Regions from separate parts of the Streptomyces sp. NPDC048290 genome, predicted to be linked through region 1. Evidence: riboswitches for the same ligand, from Rfam matches in the RefSeq annotation. Region 1 holds a riboswitch; each other region holds the start of a gene.

What was found. A riboswitch is a leader RNA that binds a small molecule or an ion and turns the genes downstream of it on or off. The one in region 1 is predicted to bind cobalamin.
Region 2: another riboswitch for cobalamin. It lies ahead of AB0D49_RS31165 (cobalamin biosynthesis protein); the one in region 1 lies ahead of metE (5-methyltetrahydropteroyltriglutamate--homocysteine S-methyltransferase).
Region 3: another riboswitch for cobalamin. It lies ahead of AB0D49_RS32725 (acyl-CoA dehydrogenase family protein); the one in region 1 lies ahead of metE (5-methyltetrahydropteroyltriglutamate--homocysteine S-methyltransferase).

Annotation. Positions count from the first base shown of each region.
Region 1 is NZ_JBEZLM010000001.1:13,212-20,461, reverse strand. It holds gene lysA (diaminopimelate decarboxylase) at 1-1,048, shown strand, start outside; gene metE (5-methyltetrahydropteroyltriglutamate--homocysteine S-methyltransferase) at 1,091-3,403, opposite strand; cobalamin riboswitch at 3,586-3,774, opposite strand; gene AB0D49_RS00080 (cupin domain-containing protein) at 3,879-4,445, opposite strand; gene AB0D49_RS00075 (type III polyketide synthase) at 4,495-5,682, opposite strand; gene AB0D49_RS00070 (NAD(P)H-binding protein) at 6,337-7,185, shown strand.
Region 2 is NZ_JBEZLM010000022.1:90,696-97,945, reverse strand. It holds gene AB0D49_RS31175 (inorganic phosphate transporter) at 1-1,144, shown strand, start outside; gene AB0D49_RS31170 (hypothetical protein) at 1,194-1,415, shown strand; cobalamin riboswitch at 1,582-1,743, shown strand; partial or broken gene AB0D49_RS31165 (cobalamin biosynthesis protein) at 1,849-2,751, shown strand; gene AB0D49_RS31160 (cobyric acid synthase) at 3,039-4,538, shown strand; gene cobN (cobaltochelatase subunit CobN) at 4,535-7,250, shown strand, end outside.
Region 3 is NZ_JBEZLM010000024.1:144,524-151,773, reverse strand. It holds partial or broken gene AB0D49_RS32740 (3-hydroxyisobutyrate dehydrogenase) at 58-207, opposite strand; partial or broken gene AB0D49_RS32735 (NAD(P)-binding domain-containing protein) at 253-345, opposite strand; gene AB0D49_RS32730 (enoyl-CoA hydratase/isomerase family protein) at 342-1,406, opposite strand; partial or broken gene AB0D49_RS32725 (acyl-CoA dehydrogenase family protein) at 1,403-1,591, opposite strand; cobalamin riboswitch at 1,784-1,970, opposite strand; gene AB0D49_RS32720 (cobalamin-binding protein) at 2,017-2,934, shown strand; gene AB0D49_RS32715 (hypothetical protein) at 2,990-5,512, opposite strand; gene AB0D49_RS32710 (trypsin-like peptidase domain-containing protein) at 5,855-6,778, shown strand; gene AB0D49_RS32705 (hypothetical protein) at 6,771-7,250, shown strand, end outside.

The sequences.
Region 1 (7,250 bases):
CCTCGACGTCTGCTCCGCCGGGGAACTCGAACTGGCCGTCACCACCGGCTTCCCCGCCGACCGGATCGTGCTGCACGGCAACGCCAAGTCACCGCGCGACCTGGCGAGCGCGCTGCGGCTCGGCGTCGGACGGATCGTCATCGACAGCCCCTCCGAGATCGCCCGGCTGGCCGCCGCCGTGGGGCCCGGCGGACATCAGCGGGTCATGGTCCGGGTGGTGCCCGGGATCTCGGCGGGCGGCCACGACAAGATCCGCACCGGCACCGAGGACCAGAAGTTCGGGCTGTCCATCTCCGACGGATACGCCCAGCACGCCATCGCCCGCATCCTGGACCAGCCACAACTCGAACTCACCGGGCTGCACTGCCATCTCGGCTCGCAGATCACCAGCGTCAAGCCGTATCTCGCGGCCGTGCGCAGACTGGTGGGGCTGATGGCCCGGCTGCACCGGCAGCACGGCGTGATCCTGCCCGAACTCGACCTCGGCGGCGGCCACGGCATCGCCTACCGCCCCGGCGAACCCGCCCTCGACCTCACCGCGCTGGCCCGCCGGGTGCGCGCCGAACTCACCGGGGCGTGCGCGGCGGCGGGGCTGCCGGTGCCCCGGCTGCTCATCGAACCGGGCCGGGCCGTCGCGGGCCCCGCCGGGATCGCCCTCTACCGGGTCCTCGCCGTCAAACACACCGGCGCGCACACCTATGTGGCCGTCGACGGCGGCATGAGCGACAACCCGCGTCCGGCGCTGTACGGCGTGCGGTACGCGCCCCGGCTGATCGGCCGCGCGGGCGGCCCCCCGGCCCCGGTCACCGTGGTCGGCCGGCACTGCGAGGCGGGCGACGTGCTGGCCGCCGGCGCCGAACTCCCGGACGACGTCCGGCCGGGCGATCTGCTCGCGGTGCCGGTCGCGGGCGCCTACCACCTGTCGATGGCGTCCGGCTACAACCTGGTCGGCCGTCCGCCGGTCGCCGCGGTCACCGACGGCCGGGCCCGGCTGCTGGTCCGCCGGGAGTCCCTGGACGACATCCGCGCCCGGGACGTGGGCCTGTGACCGACGGGCCGGGGAGCGGAACTCCCCGGCCCCGCCCATGGATCAGGCCAGTTCCGAGCGGACCGTGCGGGCCGCTGCCACCAGGTGCTCCAGCGACGCCCGGGTCTCCGGCCAGCCACGGGTCTTCAGACCGCAGTCCGGGTTCACCCACAGCCGCTCCGCCGGGATCGCCTTCAGCCCGGTGCGCAGCAGCTCGGCCGCCTCATCGGCGCTCGGCACCCGCGGCGAGTGGATGTCGTAGACACCCGGTCCCGCCTCGCGCGGATAGCCGTGCGCGGCCAGCTCACGCGCCACCTGCATGTGCGAGCGGGCCGCCTCCAGGCTGATCACATCGGCGTCGAGGTCGTCGATCGCCCGCACGATGTCACCGAACTCGGCGTAGCACATGTGCGTATGGATCTGCGTGTCCGGCCGCACCCCGGCGGTGGACAGCCGGAACGCCTCCGTCGCCCACGCCAGATAGGCGGCGTGGTCGGCGGCGCGCAGCGGCAGCGTCTCGCGCAGCGCGGGCTCGTCCACCTGGATGACCGAGGTACCGGCCGCCTCCAGGTCGGCCACCTCGTCGCGCAGGGCGAGCGCCACCTGCCGTGCGGTGTCCCCGAGCGGCTGGTCGTCCCGGACGAACGACCAGGCCAGCATGGTCACCGGCCCGGTCAACATGCCCTTGACCGGCCGGTCGGTGAGCGACTGCGCGTATGTCGTCCAGCGCACGGTCATCGGCTCCGGGCGGGAGATGTCCCCGGCCAGGATCGGCGGCCGGACGTACCGGGTGCCGTACGACTGGACCCAGCCGTGCTGGGTGGCGAGATAGCCGGTGAGCTGCTCGGCGAAGTACTGGACCATGTCGTTGCGCTCGGGCTCGCCGTGCACCAGGACATCGAGACCGGCCTTCTCCTGGAACGTCAGCACGTCCCGGATCTCGCTCTTGATGCGGTCCTCGTACCCGGCGGTGTCGATCCGCCCGGCCCGCAGATCGGCGCGGGCCGTGCGCAGCGCGTCGGTCTGCGGGAAGGAGCCGATGGTGGTGGTCGGCAGCAGCGGCAGCCCGAGGTGGGCGCGCTGCGCCGCGGTCCGCTCGGCGTACGGCTGGGAGCGGCGGGCGTCGGCGTCCGTGACGGCGGCGGCACGGGCCCGCACCGCCGGGTCGCGGGTGATCGGCGAGCCCGCGCGGGACGCCAGGTCGGCCCGGTTGGCGGCCAGTTGGGCGGCGATGGCGTCGGTGCCCCCGGCGAGCCCCTTGGCCAGCGTGACGATCTCCGCGGTCTTCTGCCGGGCGAACGCCAGCCAGCGCCTGACCTGCGGTTCGATGTCCCGCTCCGGGGCGGTGTCCAGCGGCACATGGAGCAGCGAGCAGGACGCGGCCACGTCGACCCGGTCGGCGAGCCCCAGCAGGGTGCCCAGGGTGGACAGGGACCGGCTGAGGTCGTTGACCCAGATGTTGCGGCCGTTGACGACACCGGCCACCAGCCGCTTGCCGGGCAGCCCGCCGACCGCGGCGAGCGCGTCCAGGTTGGCGGCGGCGGACTCCGTGAAGTCCAGCGCGAGCCCCTCCACGGGCGCCTTCGCGAGCACCGGCAGCGCGTCCCCGAGCCGGTCGAAGTACGAGGCCACCAGCAGCTTCGGCCGGTCGGTGAGGGCACCGAGGTCACGGTAGGCGCGAGCGGCGGCGTTCAGCTCGGCCGGGGTGCGGTCCTGGACCAGGGCGGGCTCGTCCAGCTGGACCCACTCGGCACCGGCCGCCCGCAGATCGGCGAGCACCTCCGCGTACACCGGCAGCAGCCGGTCCAGCAGGGTCAGCGGATCGAAGTCGGCGGCCACGCCCGGCGCGGGCTTGGCCAGCAGCAGATACGTGACCGGGCCGACCAGCACCGGACGGGCGGTCAGCCCCAGCGCCAGCGCCTCGGCCAGTTCGGCGACCTGCATGGCGGAGTCGGCGGCGAAGACGGTGTCCGGGCCCAGCTCGGGCACCAGGTAGTGGTAGTTCGTGTCGAACCACTTCGTCATCTCCAGCGGCGCCACGTCCTGCGTGCCGCGCGCCATCGCGAAGTAGCCGTCCAGCGCGTCGGCGGCCACCGCCTCCCGGTGCCGGGCGGGGATCGCGCCGACCATCACACTCGTGTCCAGCACATGGTCGTAGTACGAGAAGTCACCGGTGGGGACCTCGGCGATGCCCGCCTCGGTGAGCCGGCGCCAGTTGGCGGAGCGCAGTTCGGCGGCGGTGGCGCGCAGCGCGTCGGCGGTGACGCGGCCCTTCCAGTAGCCCTCGATCGCCTTCTTCAGTTCCCGGTGCTGTCCCTGACGGGGGTAGCCGTACACGGTGGCCCGTGCTGCCGCGGCTGCGGACTTGCTGGTCACGGAGATCTCCTTCGCGAGATGAATCCCTGAGATCCCGGCGACGGGACGCGGACGCGAAGGGTGACGAGGCCGGGCGGTCCCGGTCCGCGCGCGGCATGGCACGGTCCTTGGCCTGGCTCTGTACGCCGACCCGCCCACGAGGTCACCGGAATGTCCGCGCACGGAGGTCCGCGCACGGGCAGTGGCAGGTCTTCGGACTCGCGGGCCCGTCCTGACGACGTCAGGACACCTACTGGCCGTCGCTTCCCAGGCCCGTTCTCCCGGACCCAGTGCGTATGACGGCGGTCGTTCCCACTCACCGCTGCGGGGCAGTCCCGGATTCCCACCGGGTTCCCTCTTACGACATCCCGCCTGGCGGACGGGACGAACCAGCTGCACCGGCCACCCTAACCGCTACCGCGCCATCGCGTACATGACGTCCCACCCGTGCCGTGTCCGGGGGAGCGGACACGGCACGGGAGCGTGACCGCCGTGCTCAGCGGGGTGCCGGGGCGGCGGGCGGTGCGTAGCGCAGCGGGGTGAGCTGCTGGACGTCGTAGCGCAGCCGCAGCGCGGCGATCGCCGCGTGATCGATCTCTCCTCCGTCCTCGCCCGCGCCGTCCAGCAGGGCGAGGAGTTCCTCGAAGTACCGCTCGTGCGCCGGGGGCGGGGCCGCCTGGAACAGCACCCGGGCGGGGTCCGGGCCGGTGTTGGCGAACGCGTGCGGACAGCCCGGCGGTACGAACAGCAGCGTGCCGGGGCCCGCCCGTACGGCCCGCTCACCGGCGGCGGACTCCCACTCCCGCCAGTGGTCCGGGGTCCGCACCAGCGGCTCGAACGCGAGCACCTCCAACTCGCCCTCGATGACGTAGAACAGCTCCTCGCTGTGCGTGTGGGTGTGGGCGCCCACATCGAAGCCGGGCGGGACGACGACCTCGAAGGTGGACGCCACGCGGGAGTGCTCGCCGGTCACCTTGAACGTGACCCGCTGGGCGGCGACCGCCACGGTCCGCCCCCGGCCGGGCGGCACGATCAGCGGCCCGGCGGACGCGCCCGCGGTCACCGGGTACGCGGCGGACGGCGGCGGACGGTCGGGTCCGGATCGGCCGCCGTCATACGGGGCCCTCCGTGGAGACCGCCGCCGTGTCGGTCGCGGGCGCCGGGGCCTGCGCGGGGACCCGTACCGGGGCGGCGCCCGCCGGATCGGCCCGCACGCCGGAACCGGCGCCCTGCTCGGCCGCGGGTTCCGGGCTGTCGGTGGTCCATCGGCCGAGGGAGATCTCGGCGGTGATGCCCGGCCCGAACCCGGCGATCATCCCCGACGCCCCCGGCGCGCAGCCGCCCTCCTCGAACAGCCGGCGCAGCGCGTCCAGGACGACCGCGCTCGCGATGTTCCCGTACTCGGCGAGCGTGGCCCGGCTGAAGCGGAACATCTCCGACGGCACCCCGAGATAGTGGCTGAGGTCGTCCAGGATGCGCGGCCCGCCCGCGTGGATCAGATAGAAGCTCTGCGCGCTGGCGTCCCGCCGGTACTGGGCGGCCAGCGAGGACAGCGCCGGGGCGAGCTGCTCCATGGTGCCGGGCACCCGGCGGTCCAGCATGAAGTGGAAGCCGGTGGGCCGCACCCGGTAGGCGATCCAGTCCTCGCTGTCCGGCACCAGATAGGAGCCGTTGGCCTCCAGCTCGATGCCGGTGCCGCCCATGCCGCGCACCACGGCGGCGGCCACCGCGTCGCCGAACAGGCCGTTGGAGAGCATGTTGCCCACCGTCAGATCGGTCGGCTGGTAGCACAGCGAGCAGAACTCGCAGGCCACGATGAGGGCGTTGGAGCCCGGGTGGGCCATGCAGAAGTCGTGCGCCCGGTTGATGGCCGCGCCGCCCGCCGCACAGCCGAGCTGGGCGATGGGGATCTGCCGGCAGTCGTACCGGAACCCCAGCGTGTTGATCATCCAGGCGGTCAGCGACGGCATCATGAAGCCCGTGCACGACACATAGATGATGACGTCGATGTCCCGCGCTCCGAGCCCGGCGTTCTTCAGGGCCCGCTCCACGACGTCCGGCACCCGCGCCTTGGCCTCCGCCTCGTACGTGGCGTTGCGTGCCTCTAATCCCGGGTGCCGGAGCGTACGGTCGAGCGGCTGCACGATATGGCGCTTGCGCACCCCGGTGTTGCCGATCAGCCGGAGCGCGAGCGGTAGTTGCTCGTGCCCGGCGTACAGCGAACGGGCCAGACCCAGGGTCTGTTCATGGGTGATCGTGTACTCGGGTACGGCGACCGCGGGGCGGCACAGAACAGGCATGGTTTCCCCCTTCAGAGATGATCCGCGTATGAGATCCGTCTCGGCAGACCGGTGCTTGCCCGGCATGTCCAAGGAACATGCGACAAGCACACTAAACGCACCCGATAGCGTGAGATGGGAGTGCGGGCGGCGGGGAAGGGGCGCGGAACCCCGCCCCGGACCGGGGCGCACGCCGGGGCACACGCTCCGCCCCGGCGGGCGGACGGCGGTGGGGCGGGATGGGGCGGCGAGGGGCGGGCGGAGGGGGCGCGGGCGGGTGACGGGGTGGGGCGCGTGGTCGCTGGTGAGGCGGCACGGCAGGTGGCGGGGTCCGTGACGGGGCGGCGGGATGTGGGGGCGGGGCGGGGTGTGGGGGCGGACCGGCGGCACACGGTCCCGTGGCGTGGCGTGGCTGGCGGCGCGGCCCGCGGGCGGTGGTGGAGCGGCAGGACGGTGAGGCGGCACGGCAGGTGGCGGGGTCCGTGACGGGGCGGCGGGATGTGGGCGCGAGGCGGGGTGTGGGGGCGGACCGGCGGCACACGGTCCCGTGGCGTGGCGGGCGGCACGGCCCGCGGTGGCGGGGGCGGGCGTGAGGTGGGGCCTTCGGGGGATCGCGGACCGGAGCTGACCGCAAGGGTTTCTAGCGTGGCGGGCAGTCGACCAAGGAGCCACTCCATGACCCACTCCATGACCCACTCCAAGACCGTTCTCGTCACCGGCGCCACCGGCACCGTGGGCCGCCATCTCGTCGCCCGGCTGCTCGCCACCGGGCACCCGGTACGGGCCCTGACCCGGGACCCCGCGACCGCCGAGCTGCCCCCGGGCGTCGAGGTGGCCGCCGGGAACCTCGGTGTCACCGCCACCCTCCCCGCCGCCTTCGCCGGGGTCGGCGCCGCCCATCTGATCAGCTTCGGCGACGGCTACGCCCCCCTCGACAACGCCCCCGGCATCGTCGCCGCGGCCGTCGCCGCCGGGGTGCGCCGGGTGACCGTGCTCAAGGGCGGCGCCGAGAAGACCCCGCTCGACGAGGCGCTCGCCGCGAGCCCGCTGGAGGTCACCGCGCTGGCGCCGGTGGAGTTCATGTCCAACACCCTGGAGTGGGCGCCGTCGGTCCGCAGCGAGGGCGTGGTCCGCGACGGCTTCCCCGGGATGCCCAGCTCCCTGGTGCACGAGGCCGACATCGCCGATGTCGCCGCGGCCGTGCTCACCGACCGGGAGAGCCATGACGGCGCCGAGTACTGGCTGACCGGGCCCGAGGCGCTGACCGCGCCCGAACGCACCGCCGTGCTCGCCGAAGTGCTCGGCCGGGACATCCGGTTCGTGGCGCTGAGCGAGGACGAGATGGTCGCCCGCTGGCGCGGCCAGGGCTTCGGGGACAGCGACATCGGCTTCTTCCTCGCCATGCGCACCGACCCGCCCGAGGCCGGGCGGACCGTCCTGCCCACCGTGCGGCGGCTCACCGGCCGCCCGGCCCGTGCCTTCGCCGACTGGGTGCGTGAGCACGCCGCCGCGTTCGGCGGCTGATCCGGGCCCACCCCGGCGCACGGGGGACCGACCGCGCGGCGCGGGCCCCGGTGCGGAGCGCCCGC
Region 2 (7,250 bases), on a different contig from region 1:
CTCCGTGGAGGTCGCGAACACCATCTCGAAAGGGCTCGTCGACGAGTCCGGTATCCAGCCAGAGGTCATCTTCGCCGCGTTGGTCGGCGCGATCCTGTGGAATCTGCTGACCTGGCTGGTGGGTCTGCCCTCGTCCTCCTCGCACGCCCTGATGGGCGGTCTGATCGGTGCGACCGTGGCGTCCGCCGGTATGGGCGCCGTGCACGGCGATGTGCTGATCACCAAGGTGCTGATCCCGGCGATCGCCGCCCCGCTGGTGGCCGGCCTCGCGGCGATGTTCGCGACCCGGCTCACCTACTCCCTCGGCAAGAAGTCCGCCGGGAGCAAGTCCTCCGCCAAGGGCTACCGCGCCGGGCAGATCGCCTCCGCCGGTCTGGTCTCGCTGGCGCACGGCACCAACGACGCCCAGAAGACCATGGGCATCATCACCCTCGCCCTGGTCGCCGGTGGCGCGCTCGCCCCCGACTCGGACCCTCCCACCTGGGTCATCGTCTCCGCCGGTGTGGCCATCGCGCTCGGCACCTACCTGGGCGGCTGGCGGATCATCCGCACCATGGGCAAGGGCCTGACCGACCTCCAGCCGCAGCAGGGCTTCGCCGCCCAGACCAGCGCCGCCACGGTCATCCTGGCCTCCTCCCACCTCGGCTTCTCGCTCTCCACCACGCACTCCGTGTCCGGCGCGGTGATGGGCGCGGGCCTCGGCCGCAAGGGCGGCGTGGTCCGCTGGTCGACCGCCACCCGGATGTTCGTCGCCTGGGGGCTGACCCTGCCCGCCGCCGCCGTGGTGGGCGCGCTCGCCGAGTGGGTGTGCCGCGCCGGGGCCTGGGGCACCGCCCTGGTGGCCATCTTCCTGGTCGGCTCCAGCGCCTGGATCTGGAAGCTGTCCCGGCGCGAGATCGTCGACCACACCAACGTCAACGACACCGACGGCGACACCGGCGCCGGGAGCACCGACGGCACCGGTCCGGGCGTGGCGCCCGACGAGGCGCCCGGTGTGGTCACCGCCGCCGTCGCCGCCGTGACACCGCCGCCGACCGTCGCCGCCGAAGGGGCCGCGGCCACCGTCCCGGCGCAGGCGACCGCCGCGGCCACGCCCGTCCCGGGCACCGGTCCCGATCCGGCCGCGCCCAAGGCCACGGTCTGACCCCGCGCCCCTCCCCCGACCCCACCAAGGATTCAAAGGACTCAGCAGCATGGAAATCGACTGGGCGGCCCTCGGCTCCGTCTTCGGAGTCAGTCTCGTGGTCACCGTGGCCCTCGTCGGCCTGTTCACCCTCGCCATCTCGGGGCTGTCGCGCCATGAGCGCGCGGCCGAGACCGGCGGGAGCGCGGCGCTCGCGGTCACCGGCGCCTACGCCTGCTTCGCGGCGTGCCTCGGGGCCGTGGCGTACGGGATCTATCTGATCGTCGCCTGACAGCGGCGCCACGGCCGTACAGCCGTACGCGCCTCACATGTGCCTCGCACGCGCCCCGCGCGCGGTACGGAGGGCGGGTAAGGACCCTGACGTATCTGGGTCCGTACCCGCCCTCCGTGGTGTGTGCGGACGGGTCCCCAGGGGCGTGGCACGCTCTTCCGCCGCTGGTCAATGGCTGGTTGACGGTTTCTCCAGGCCCGTGGTGGACTTCCGGGGCCAACAACGGCGACACGAGAGGAAGCCGGTGCGAATCCGGCGCGGTCCCGCCACTGTCACCGGGGGAGAACCCCGGGAGCCAGGAACTCTCACCGCCGCTTACGTCGAACCAGGGCGCGGACACCCTGAGTGAGGACAGGTCGCCATGCACGGCTGCCGATCGAGGCGCGCCACCGGAACCACGATCCCGTCGACCGTCCCGACGGCCGGCTGAGCCGTGGCCGCCGGACGCGACTTCGCGTACGGCGCCGCCGCCGGGCTCCTCGGTGATCTGCTCCTCGGCGATCCGCGCCGCGGGCATCCGGTCGCCGGGTTCGGCCGGGCCGCGGGCGCCGTGGAACGACTGCTGTGGCGCGACCACCGGGGCTGGGGCGCCCTGCACACCGCCGTGTGCGTGGGCGGCGCCATGGCGCTGGGCACGGCGGCGGCCCGTACCGTACGGTGCTCCGCCGCCGCCTCCGTCGCGCTGACCGGCGCGGCGACCTGGGCCGTGGTCGGCGGCACCTCGCTCGGCCGGGAGGCGCGGGCGGTCGGGCGGGCACTGACGGCCGGGGACCTGGCCGGGGCGCGGGCGCTGCTGCCGCGGCTGTGCGGGCGCGATCCCCAGACGCTGGACGGTGACGGGATCGCGCGGGCGGTCGTCGAGTCGGTCGCGGAGAACACCTCCGACGCGGTGGTGGGGGCGCTGGTGTGGGGGACCGTCGGTGGTGTGCCGGGGCTGCTGGGGTTCCGGGCGGTGAACACGCTGGACGCGATGGTGGGTCACCGCTCCGCGCGCTACCGGCGGTTCGGGTGGGCGGCGGCGCGGCTGGACGACGTGGCGGGGTGGCCGGGGGCACGGCTGACGGCGGCGCTCGCCGTGGTCGCCGGGGGTGATCCCCGGGGGGCGTGGCGGGCATGGCGGGCGGACGCCGGGAAGCATCCGAGTCCCAACGCCGGGGTCGTGGAGGCGGCCTTCGCCGGGGCGCTGGGCGTCCGGCTCGGGGGGACCCTGTCGTACGCGGGACGGGTCGAACGGCGGCCGGTGCTGAACGGGACGGGGCGGGCCGTGACGGTCGCCGACATCGAGCGGGCGGTACGGCTCTCCCGCCGGGTGCAGTGGCTGGCGCTGGGGGCGGGCGTGGCGGGGGCGCTGGGGTGGGCGGCGTACGCCGGGGGGTCGCGGGGCGGCACACCCGTGCGGACGGAGCCCGCCCGACTCGACCTCATCCGAACAGATCCCGCTCGGTTCGAGCGCATCCGAACCGATCCCGCTCGGTTCGAGCCCACTCGAACAGAATCCGCTCGGTTCAAGTCCACCCGAACAGAACCCGCTCGGTTCAAGTCCACCCGAACAGAACCCGCTCGGTTCGAGCCCACCCGAACAGAACCCGCTCGGTTCGAGCCCACCCGAACAGAATCCGTCCGATGACCGGCCGCGGCATCCTCGTCGCCGGTACCACCTCCGACGCGGGCAAGAGCGTCGTCACCGCCGGGATCTGCCGGTGGCTGGTGCGGCGGGGCGTCAAGGTCGCGCCCTTCAAGGCGCAGAACATGTCGCTGAACTCGTTCGTGACCCGCGAGGGCGCGGAGATCGGGCGGGCGCAGGCCATGCAGGCGCAGGCGTGCCGGATCGAACCGACGGCGGCGATGAACCCGGTGCTGCTGAAGCCGGGCGGGGAGCGCAGCAGCCAGGTCGTGCTGATGGGGCGGCCGGTGGGCGAGCTGAGCGCGCGCGGCTACCACGGCGGACGCCAGGAACGCCTGCTGGGCACGGTCCTGGAGTGTCTCGACGGGCTGCGGCGGACCCATGACGTCGTGGTGTGCGAGGGCGCCGGGAGTCCCGCCGAGATCAATCTGCGCCGGACCGACATCGTGAACATGGGGATCGCCCGCAACGCCCGGCTCCCCGTGCTGGTGGTCGGGGACATCGACCGGGGCGGGGTGTTCGCCTCGTTCTTCGGGACGGTCGCGCTGCTGTCGCCGGAGGACCAGGCGCTGGTCGCCGGGTTCCTGGTGAACAAGTTCCGCGGGGACGTGTCGCTGCTCGCGCCCGGCCTCGACATGCTCAAGGGCCTCACCGGGCGGCCGTCGTACGGGGTGCTGCCGTTCCGGCACGGGCTCGGCATCGACGAGGAGGACGGGCTCAGCGCGGCGGCACGCGGGGCGGTGGCCGGGGAGCCCGCGGGGGCGGACGTGCTGCGGGTCGCCGTCTGTGCCGTCCCGCTGATGTCCAACTTCACCGACGCCGACGCGCTCGCCGCCGAACCTGGTGTGGTGGTGCGGTTCGTGGACCGGCCCGAGGAGATCGCCGACGCCGATCTGGTCGTCGTACCCGGCACGCGGGGGACGGTCCGGGCGCTGGCGTGGCTGCGGGAGCGGGGGTTCTCCGAGGCGTTGCTGCGGCGGGCGGCGGGCGGGCTGCCGGTGCTCGGGATCTGCGGGGGGTTCCAGTTGCTCGGGGAGCACATCCAGGACGACGTGGAGAGCCGGGCCGGGTCGGTCGACGGGCTCGGGCTGCTGCCGGTGCGGGTGCGGTTCGCGGCCGGCAAGACGCTCGCCCGGCCCGTGGGGGAAGCCCTCGGGGAGCGGGTCGAGGGGTACGAGATTCATCACGGGGTCGCCGAGGTCACCGGTGGCACACCGTTTCTCGACGGGTGCCGGGTCGGCCAGACCTGGGGCACCCACTGGCACGGCTCGCTGGAGTCGGACGCCTTCCGGCGGGCGTTCCTGCGGGAGGTGGCCGCCGCCTCCGGGCGCCGGTTCGTGCCCGCGCCCGGCACCTCGTTCGCCGCGCTGCGCGAGGAGCGGCTCGACCGGCTCGGCGATCTCATCGAACAGCACGCGGACACGGACGCGCTGTGGCGGCTCATCGAGTCCGGCGCGCCGAACGGACTGCCCTTCATCCCACCGGGAGCGCCCGTATGACCAGTCCCTCGCCCGATCCCACCGTCCTGCTCCTGTCCACCGCCGACACCGATCTGCTCGCCGCCCGTGCCGCGCCCGGGGTCCGCTACCGGATCGGCAACCCCACCCGCGTGGACGTGGAGAGCGAACTGCCCGCGTTGCTGGAGGGCGCCGCCCTGGCCGTCGTACGGCTGCTGGGCGGGAAGCGGGCCTGGGAGGACGGGCTGGCGCGGCTCGCCGCGTCCGGGGTGCCGACCGTGCTGCTGGGCGGGGAGACCGTGCCGGACGCGGAGCTGATGGCGCTGTCGTCGGTGCCCGCCGGGGTGGTCGCGGAGGCGCTGCGCTATCTGGTCGAGGGCGGGCCGGACAACCTCGCCGAGCTGGCCCGGTTCCTGTCGGACACCGTGCTGCTGACCGGTGAGGGGTTCGAGGGACCGCGCGCGATGCCGGAGTACGGGGTGCGGGGCGGGCGGGCGTGGCGGGAGGGGCGGCCGACGGTCGGGGTGCTCTTCTACCGGGCCCATGAACTGAGCGGCAACACCGGCTTCGTGGACACGCTGTGCGAGGCGGTCGAGGCATGCGGCGCGAACGCGCTGCCGGTGTACTGCGGTTCGCTGCGCGGCGCGGACCCCGGGCTGTACGAGCTGCTCGGGCGGGCCGACGCGCTGGTGGCGACCGTGCTGGCCGCCGGTGGCGCGCACGCGGCGGACGCCTCGGCGGGCGGCGACGAGGAGGCGTGGGACGTCGGGGCGCTGGCGGAGCTGGGCGTGCCGGTGCTCCAGGGGCTGTGCCTGACCTCGTCGCGGGCGGCCTGGGAGGGTTCCGACGCCGCGCTGTCGCCCATGGACGCGGCGATGCAGGTCGCGATCCCGGAGTTCGACGGACGGCTGATCACCGTGCCGTTCTCGTTCAAGGAGCAGGGCCCGGACGGCGTACCGGTGTACGTGGCGGACCCCGGGCGGGCCGCGCGGGTCGCCGGGATCGCCGTACGGCACGCGCGGTTGCGGCACACGCCGAACGCGGAGAAGAAGGTCGCGCTGGTGTTCACCGCGTATCCGACGAAGCACGCGCGGGTGGGCAACGCGGTGGGGCTGGACACGCCCGCGTCGGCGGTACGGCTGCTGGACGCGCTGCGGGACGCCGGGTACGGGGTCAGCGGGTATCCGGCCGGGGGCGACGAGCTGATCCACCGGCTGATCGAGGCCGGTGGGCACGATGTGGAGTGGCTGACGGAGGACCAGCTCGCGGCGGCGCCCGCGCGGGTGCCGCTCGCCGACTACCGGGCGTGGTTCGAGACGCTGGACCCGGCGCTCAGGGAGGCGATGACCGGGGCGTGGGGGGAGCCGCCGGGCGCGCTCTATGTGGACGGCGACGACATCGTGCTGGCGTCGCTGCGGTTCGGGAACGTGGTGGTGATGATCCAGCCGCCGCGTGGCTTCGGCGAGAACCCGATCGCGATCTACCACGACCCGGACATGCCGCCGTCGCACCACTATCTGGCGGCCTACCGGTGGCTCGACCGCACGTTCGGCGCGGACGCGGTGGTGCACATGGGCAAGCACGGCACGCTGGAGTGGCTGCCGGGCAAGGGGCTCGGGCTGAGCGGGGGCTGCGCGCCGGACGCGGTCCTCGGCGAACTGCCGCTGGTCTATCCGTTCATCGTCAACGACCCCGGCGAGGGCACCCAGGCCAAGCGGCGCGGACACGCCACCGTCGTGGACCATCTGGTGCCGCCGATGGCCCGCGCCGACACCTATGGCGACCTCGCCAAGCTGGAGCAGTTGCTCGACGAGTACGCGCTGGTCTCCGATCTGGACCCGGTGAAGGCACCGGCCGTGCGGGCGCAGATCTGGACGCTGGTGAAGGCCGCCGAGCTCCATCACGACCTGCATGTGGCCGAGCAGCCGGGCGAGGACGACTTCGACGCGTTCGTGCTGCACATCGACGGCTATCTCTGCGAGATCAAGGATGTGCAGATCCGTGACGGGCTGCATGTGCTGGGCGGCGGGCCGGTGGGCGAGCCCCGGGTGAACCTGGTGCTGGCGGTGTTGCGGGCGGCGCAGGTGTGGGGCGGGAAGGCGGACGCGCTGCCGGGGCTGCGGGCGTCGTTCGCCGCGCACTTCGGGCTGAGCGAGAAGGAGCTGCTGGCCGAGCCGGGCGCCCGGGTGAAGGTCCCGGCGGAGCTGACCGCGCTGGTGGCGGGTCCCGCGCGGACCGCCGCCGACACGATCGACCTGCTGGAGCAGTTGTGCCGCCGGGTCGCGGAGGGCATGGAGGAACGGGGCTGGGACGCCGGGCGGTGCGAGGCGCTGGTCCGGGAGGTCCTGGGCGGGGCGGAGGCGGGGGAGGCGGCGACCGAGCTGCCGGAGGCGGTGGCGGGCCTGTCGGGCGCGGTGGCGGGCCTGCCGGAGGCGGTGGCGGAGCTGGCGGAGACGGTGGCGGGCCTGTCGGGCGCGGTGGCGGGCCTGCCGGGCGCGGTGGCGGAGCTGCCGGACACGGTGGCGGGCCCGCCGGACACGGTGGCGGACCTGCCGGGCGCGGTGGCGGAGCTGCCGGACACGGTGGCGGGCCTGCCGGACACGGTGGCGGACCTGCCCGACGCCGTGGCGGTGCTCCGGTTCGCGTGTGAGGAGGTCGTGCCGCGGCTCGCCCGGACCACGGACGAGATCGGGAACGTCCTCGTCGCCCTGGACGGCGGCTATGTGCCCGCCGGGCCGTCCGGGTCGCCGACCC
Region 3 (7,250 bases), on a different contig from region 1:
GCCGACCACGGAATCTCACCTATACCGAACGTTTACCCACGGCGAACCGGCTGACGGTCACCTGCTACCGCTCCGGTCCCGGATCGCGCGGACGATCCCGGAGAAGTCCTCACCCACGCCCGTCTGTTCGGCATACATGGCATACAACTCGGCTGCTCTGAGATCGAGTTGGGTGTCGACACCGCCCGCATGGGCCGCCGGGGCGGACGCGGCGGCCTCCAGACCGGGACCCGGCGTCACGGCCAGGTCGTAGCCGCGCACCCGGTGTCCGGCGGTGGCGAGGCTGGCGGCCATCGGGGCGCCCATGTGCCCCGGCCCGACGAAGGCGACCGTACGGGCGCTCACCAGGCCGCCTCCTCGGTGCCGCCGGACGCGGCGAGGCCCAGTTCGCGGGCGCCGAGGGGCTGGAAGTGGCGGGCCACCTCGGTGTCCGTGACCTCGGCCAGGGTCGCCGGGGACCAGCGTGGGGCGCGGTCCTTGTCGACGACCTGGGCGCGGATGCCCTCGACCAGGTCGGGGGCGGTGAGCGCGGCGAGCGAGACGCGGTACTCCTGGTCGAGGACCTGCTCCAGGGAGCCGAGCCGCCGGGCGCGGCGCAGCGCGGCGAGGGTGACCTTGAGCGCGGTGGGCGACCTGGTGAGCAGGGTCTCGGCGGTCTCCTTGGCGGCGGGGTCGCCGTGCGCGAAGAGGCGTTCCACGATCTCCTCCACGTCGGGGGCGCTGTAGCAGGCGTCGATCCAGGCCCGGTGGGCGGCGAGTTCCCCGGCGGGCGGCGGCTGCGCATGGCGGGCGAGGGCGTCCCGGACGGGCAGGTCGCCGAGGTCGGCGAGGAGGGCGGGCAGGGTCGCGGCGGGGACGTAGTGGTCGGCGAGGCCGGTGAGCAGGGCGTCCCCGGCGCCGATCGCGGCGCCGGTCAGGGCGAGGTGGGTGCCGAGTTCGCCGGGGGCGAGCCCGAGGAGGTGGGTGCCGCCGACGTCGGGCACGAAGCCGATGCCGGTCTCGGGCATCGCGACCCGGGAGCGCTCGGTGACGATCCGGACGCTGCCGTGCCCGGAGAGCCCGACCCCGCCGCCCATGACGATGCCGTCCATGACGGCGACGTACGGCTTGGGATAGCGGGCGATCCGGGCGTTGAGGTGGTACTCGTCGTACCAGAACGCGGCCGTGGCGGTGCCGTCGCCGTCCCGGGCGTCGGCGTGGATGGCGCGGATGTCGCCCCCGGCGCACAGCCCGCGCTCCCCGGCGCCGGTGAGCACGACGGTCTCGACGGCGGGGTCGGCCGCCCAGTCGGTGAGGGCCCGGTCGATGTCCCGGACCATGGCGTGGCTGAGCGCGTTGAGCGCCTCGGGCCGGTCCAGGACGACATGGGCGGCCCGCCCCCGGACGTGGAACTGGACCCCGCTCATCCGAACGCCTCCGTCAGTCCGCGGGCCACGATGACTCGCATGATCTCGTCGGTTCCTTCCAGGATCTGCTGGACCCGCGGGTCGCGCACGATCTTCTCGATGCCGTACTCGCTGAGGTAGCCGTAACCGCCGTGCGGTGGGAGCGCCCGGTCGGCGACCGTGTACCCGGTGTCGGTGGCGAACCGCAGGTACGGGGCGATGGGCGCATGGGTCGTCTGCTCTCCTCGGATGGGATCAGCGGCGTTCCGGGTCGAGGGGTCCGGGAAGGGCTGGAGACCGTCAGAGAGCGGTGAGGCGATCACGGCCAGGACTGCGAAGTCACTGGTGGGGCGGGGTGCACACCGGTGCCATGCGTGTCTGCTCCATCCTCGTGGACCACACGGAACGAAACCCCCGGCCGGTATCCTGACTCCCGGATCAGCGCGCGCCGCCCACCTTCCCGACGACTCTGCCCTCTCGTCAGTGGCGTGTCGCCCGACGGTGGACTCCCCGGTCACAGTGGCGGGACCGGGCCGGAGTCACACCGGCTTCCCCGCACCGCGGGCCATGCCCCCGACTATATAGTTGGACGTCCTACTAAATCCAGCGAGCCGCCCCCTAGGCTCCCGCCATGCGCATCGCCTCCCTGCTCCCCGCGGCCACCGACATCGTCGCGGAACTGGGCCTGGCCTCCCGCCTGGTCGGCCGTACGCACGAATGCGACTGGCCGCCCCAGGAGGTGGCACAGGTCCCCGTGGTGACCGGCGCTGACCTGGACCAGGACCGCCTGTCCAGCCGGGAGATCTCCGACGCGGTCGGCGGCGCGGCACACTCCGGCTCCTCCCTCTACACCCTGGACACCGAGGCCCTGGCGGCGGCCCGCCCCGACGTGGTCCTGACCCAGGACCTGTGCGCGGTCTGCGCGGTCTCCTACGAACGGGTCGGCACGGCGGTCCGCGCCCTGAACGCCGACACCCGCGTCCTGAGCCTCGAACCCCGGACCCTGGACGACGTCCTGGACTGCCTGGTCACGGTCGGCGACCTGCTCGGCGTACGGGACCGCGCGGAGCGCCGCCGGGCGGACCTGACGGCCCGTCTGTCCCGGGTCCGCGCGGCGACCGCACGGGGCCCCCGTCCCCGGGTCGCCGCGATCGAATGGCTCGACCCCCTCTGGCCGGCCGGCCACTGGGTCCCGGACCAGATCACGGCGGCGGGCGGCACACCCCTGCTCGCCTCCCCCGGCGACCACACCACCCCGACCACCTGGGAGGCCCTCCGCGCCGCCGCCCCGGACGTCCTCCTGCTCCTCCCCTGCGGCTTCCCCCCCGACCGCACCCTGCGCGAGACCCACCTCCTCACCACCCTCCCCGGCTGGCAGGACCTCCCCGCGGTCCGCGAGAACCGCGTCTGGGTCCTGGACGGCCCGGCGTACTACAACCGCCCCGGCCCACGGGTGGTCCGGGGGGCGGAGGTACTGGCGTGGGTGCTGAGGGGGGTACGGGCGGGGGCTCCGGTGACGACGGCCGAGGCCCGCCTGCTGCCCGCCTGACGGCACCGTCGCGGGGGACCGGACACCCGGCCTCAGCCCCCCGGGCGGACCTCGGTCAGCGGACGTCCACGTAGTCGCCGGGCGCGGTCGCGGTCGCCGTGGTGGAGGAACCGGCGAAGGAGTAGCGCCAGTAGCCGTCCGTCGCCGCCTTCACCGTGGTCCTCAGCTTTCCGGAGCGGTCGGTGGTGACCGTCTTCACCGTGGTGTAGGCGGACGCCCCCTTCTTCCGGAACTGGAGCTTCACCTTCTGGCCGGCGTAGCCGGGATAGCCGCCGCGCATCTCCCAGTCCGCGTGTTCCAGCAAGCCGGTGACGGTCAGCGTCTTGCCCTTGGCCACCGGCTCGGGACCCGCGTTGGCGTTCAGCATGGCGTCCCGCAGCACGGACACGGACTTGGCGGAGTGCAGATCGGCATGGCTCCTGCCGTCGGCGGAGCGCGCCCAGACGGCCGCCTTCCAGGTGCCGGCGAAGGAGTTGCGGCCTAGCTGTCCGCGCGGATAGAGGTAGGCGAACGGAGTCGTGCACCTCGACGTGGTCGCGTTCACCTTGGTGCAGGTCGCCGCGAACGCGCCGTGCAGAACGGCGACGGGGCTGGCGTACGAACCCCGGTAGAGATACAGGTCCCCGCTCGCGATCCCCGACGGGTCGGTGGCCGTGAACGTGGCGTTGAAGCTCTGGAGATGCTCGTGGGACAGCCGCACCGGCTTGTTCGCGTTGACAGTGACGTTCGAGATACGGGTCGAGCCCACCACCTCGTCGCCGTCCGGTGCCGGACCGGCGAACGCCCGGGTGATCGTGCGGGTCAGACTGCCGCCCTGGTCGTCGGCGGCGGTCACCCGCAGCGTGACGAACGAGGCCCCGGCGGGGACATGGACCGTGGCCGAACCGTCTGCGGCGACCGGTGACTCGGTCCAGGTCCGGCCGTCGTCCGTCGAGTGGGCGAGTCCGGTGACCCTGGTGTTCGCCTCCGCCGGGTCCGTGTCGCGGGTGGTCGCGCTCGCCAGGACCCGCACCGGACCGGCCGCCGCGCGTCCGTACGCGTCCAGCCCCGGAACGCTCAGCCTGGTGTCGATCAGCGGCAGGTCCTGGCCCCTGGTCTGCGCCGAGCGGAACGTCCACCGGCTGTGCACGGACGGGGACAGCCGGGCGGACGGCACCCGGCGCTCGACGGTCTGGTCGAGGGTGTACGTCGTCAGCGACCAGGGCAGGACGGACGAATTGACATAGTCGTACGCGTCGAGACCGGCGGCCTCCGCGTAGGTGACACCGGCGGCCGAGGTGAGCTTGTACGCGTAGGAGGCGCGGCGCTCGATCCCGGGGTTGCCGGACGCGTCGTCGAAGGCACCCGACTCGTGCAGCGTGATCCGGTCGCTGGCCATCCGGTAGGAGCCGGGGTGGGCCGGGGTCGTCGGCTGGAACGGGGCCGTGCCCAGGGTCTCGCCCGCGCTGGTGCCGGCCGCCGGTCGGCGGTTGGGGAGACTGAGGGTCAGACCGTCCTTGCCGTAGCTCAGCGACCGCCTCTGGGTGCGGTTCGGGAGGGCGTACTCGGTGACCGAGCCGCCGGCGGACACCGGGGCTCCGAGGTACGCGCCGCCCTCGGGGAAGTCCGGGGAGTTGAGCAGCGAGGCCGTCGTCCGTATGCCCGGGGCGCCGATCTTCGTGACGGTCTTGGCGAGGGCCGCGGTACGGACCGTCTTCACGGGGGAGGCGGGGACGGTGTTGTCGAAGCTGTGGGTGAGGTCGTAGACGTACGGGCTCGGCACACTGTCCGAGGAACCCTTCTTGACGAGCACCTCGTGCACCCGCAGGGAGACGCCGCTCACCGAGAACGGGGTCGCGTACACCTTGCGGTCACCGGAGCCGACGGAGCCAGCCGTGTCGCCGCCCGGGACTCTGATCCACGCGGACATGCTCTCCCGGGTGGCGGTGGTGTCGTCGACACGGATCGCGGTCTCCTTGGCCGCGCGCTCGTCGAAGGTGACCGTCTTGCCGGCCGAACCGACCGAGAAGGCGCGGCTGAGCAGATAGTCGGGCCGCTCCCACGCGCTGTGCATCATGACCGCGAAGTAGTCGCCCGGCGGCAGCTTCACCGTGGCCGAGGGCCCGTCCGTGTGGTGGTCGACCCGGACCGCCGTCCAGGTGCGGCGGTCCCAGAGGTGGAGGGTCTTCCAGTCGACGGACGCGTTGGTGATGGTCAGCTTGACCGGGTACGTCGCCGCGTTGGCAGCGCGCGTGGCCGTGGTCCGGGAGTCGGCCGGAAGCCCCACGGTCGCGGTGCGGGCGGGCCCGGACTCGCCGGTCTGCCGAACAGTCACCGCGCCGTCCACGGCGGCGAACGAGTAGCGTCCCGCGGTCCCGGTTCCCGACGTCACCAGTACGTCCCGGCCGTCGATCAACTGGACGCGCCCCCCGCCCCCGAGGCTCGCGCTCTGGCCACCGCGCTGCACCACCTCGCCCACGGGCGGGACCGGCTCGGTGGCCGTCGCCGCCGGCGCCAGCAGCATGGAGGCGGTCAACGCCGCCCCGCACAGCCCCACCATGGCGTGTCTTCGCCCCCGGCCCACCCGCGACACGGACATGCGTACCCCCCTCGGCTCGACCCCTGGAATCCCGCCCGGCACCTGCCTGACAGGCGATGATCGACTTACTGTAAGGGGTGTTCGGGGAATCGGCCCGGGTCGGTTTCCGTATCGCCTCCGGCAGCGCCGATGGCCGGTAATCGCCGCATCGCCACCGGGTGCGCGGCACTGCGCGAGGCGGCCGTCCCCGCCCCCCACCCCCGCCCCCTCTCGCCCGTACCCAACCGACCCCCTTCGCCTTACCCTGTTGACATCCGCAGGGGGCGGACGAGGGGGACACGGGTGGGGTTGCGGGAGGTCGGTACCTCCGTAGCGGAGGGTCCGGGTGCCTGGCGGGTGCGGGTGCGTGATCAGCGGGGGACGGGGGTCGCCGGGGCGGCCGTGATGCTGACCGGGCGTACGGCGCTCACCTGCGCGCATGTGGTGGAGACCGCGCTGGGGCTCGGCCCGTCGTACAGCGGTGGGACGCCGGGCGGAGTGGTGCGGGTTGATTTTCCGGGGGTCGGGGCGGGGCAGGTGGTGGCGGCGCGGGTGGTCGACGGGGGGTGGCTGCGGTCGCCGCCCGTCGGGGATCTCGCCGTGCTGCGGCTGGAGGAGGCCCCGCCGGACGGTGTGCGGGCCGCGCCGCTCGCGCGGTGCGGGGACGGAACCGGGGCGCGGGTACGGGTGTTCGGGCATCCAGCGGGGGTACCCGAAGGCTTGTGGGCCAGGGGAGAAGTGGTGGGCGCCGGTGGCACCCACCCCGGCTGGCGGCAGATCGACGGCGTCGACCTGGCCGGTGCCGCGGTGGAGCGGGGGTTCAGCGGTGCGGGGGTGTTCGATGTCGGGCGCGAGGCGGTCGTGGGGGTGCTCGCCACCGTGCTGGTGCCGGGCGGGCGCGCGGGGCGGGTCTCCTGGATGATTCCGCTGGACGTGCTGGACGGGACCGCCTTCGAGGTCCGCGGGCCCGCGGAGGGGGCGCGGGTTCTCCCGCCGCGGGTGCTGTGGGGGCTCGTGGACCGGCTGCTCGCGATGGACTCGGTGCGCGAGGACGCCGGGGCGCAGTTGCTCGGGATGCTGCCGGTGGCCATCGCCGGGGGCGTCGGGCGGCGCGGGTCGGCGCGGATGCAGCTCTTTGAGATCGTGCGGCGGTGCGGGGACTTCGCGGACGGGCCGGGGACGCTCGTGGAGGCCGTGCAGTGGATGGAAGGGAGCACCACCGCGGTGGACGACTTCGTGGCCGAGGCGCGCAGGACCTGGCCGGATCGGCTGGGTGACGATGGCTGACACCGTTCCGCCGCCCGACCCGCACACCACGGACCAGCTCGCGGACGCCCTGATGCAGGTGCGGGTCCTGGACGACCTGGAGGTCCGCCGGCTCTGTGTGCTGGACGCCCTGGACCGGCTCCGGCTGCGGCTGTCCATACCGGAGTTCGACGACAAGAAGATCCACGTCGTGGCGATGGTGCGCGCCTTCGGCACCGTCCCGAACGGCTGGCGGCGGCTCACCGAGGCCGTCCAGCATCTGGCCGACCACGATCTGCCGTCCCGGCACGCCGCCGCCCTCGCCCACCCCGTGGTGCCACCCGTCGTCGACGGCTCCGCGCTGCACGAACTGGAGCGGGCGCTCGCCGGGCTCGACCGGACGTCCGTGCCGGAGCTGCCCGCCGTCTACCACGCCGCCGCCGGTGAGCACTTCGGGCCGCTGCCCCCGGCCGTGCACACCGCCTGGGACGCCTACCGGCTGCTCACCCACACC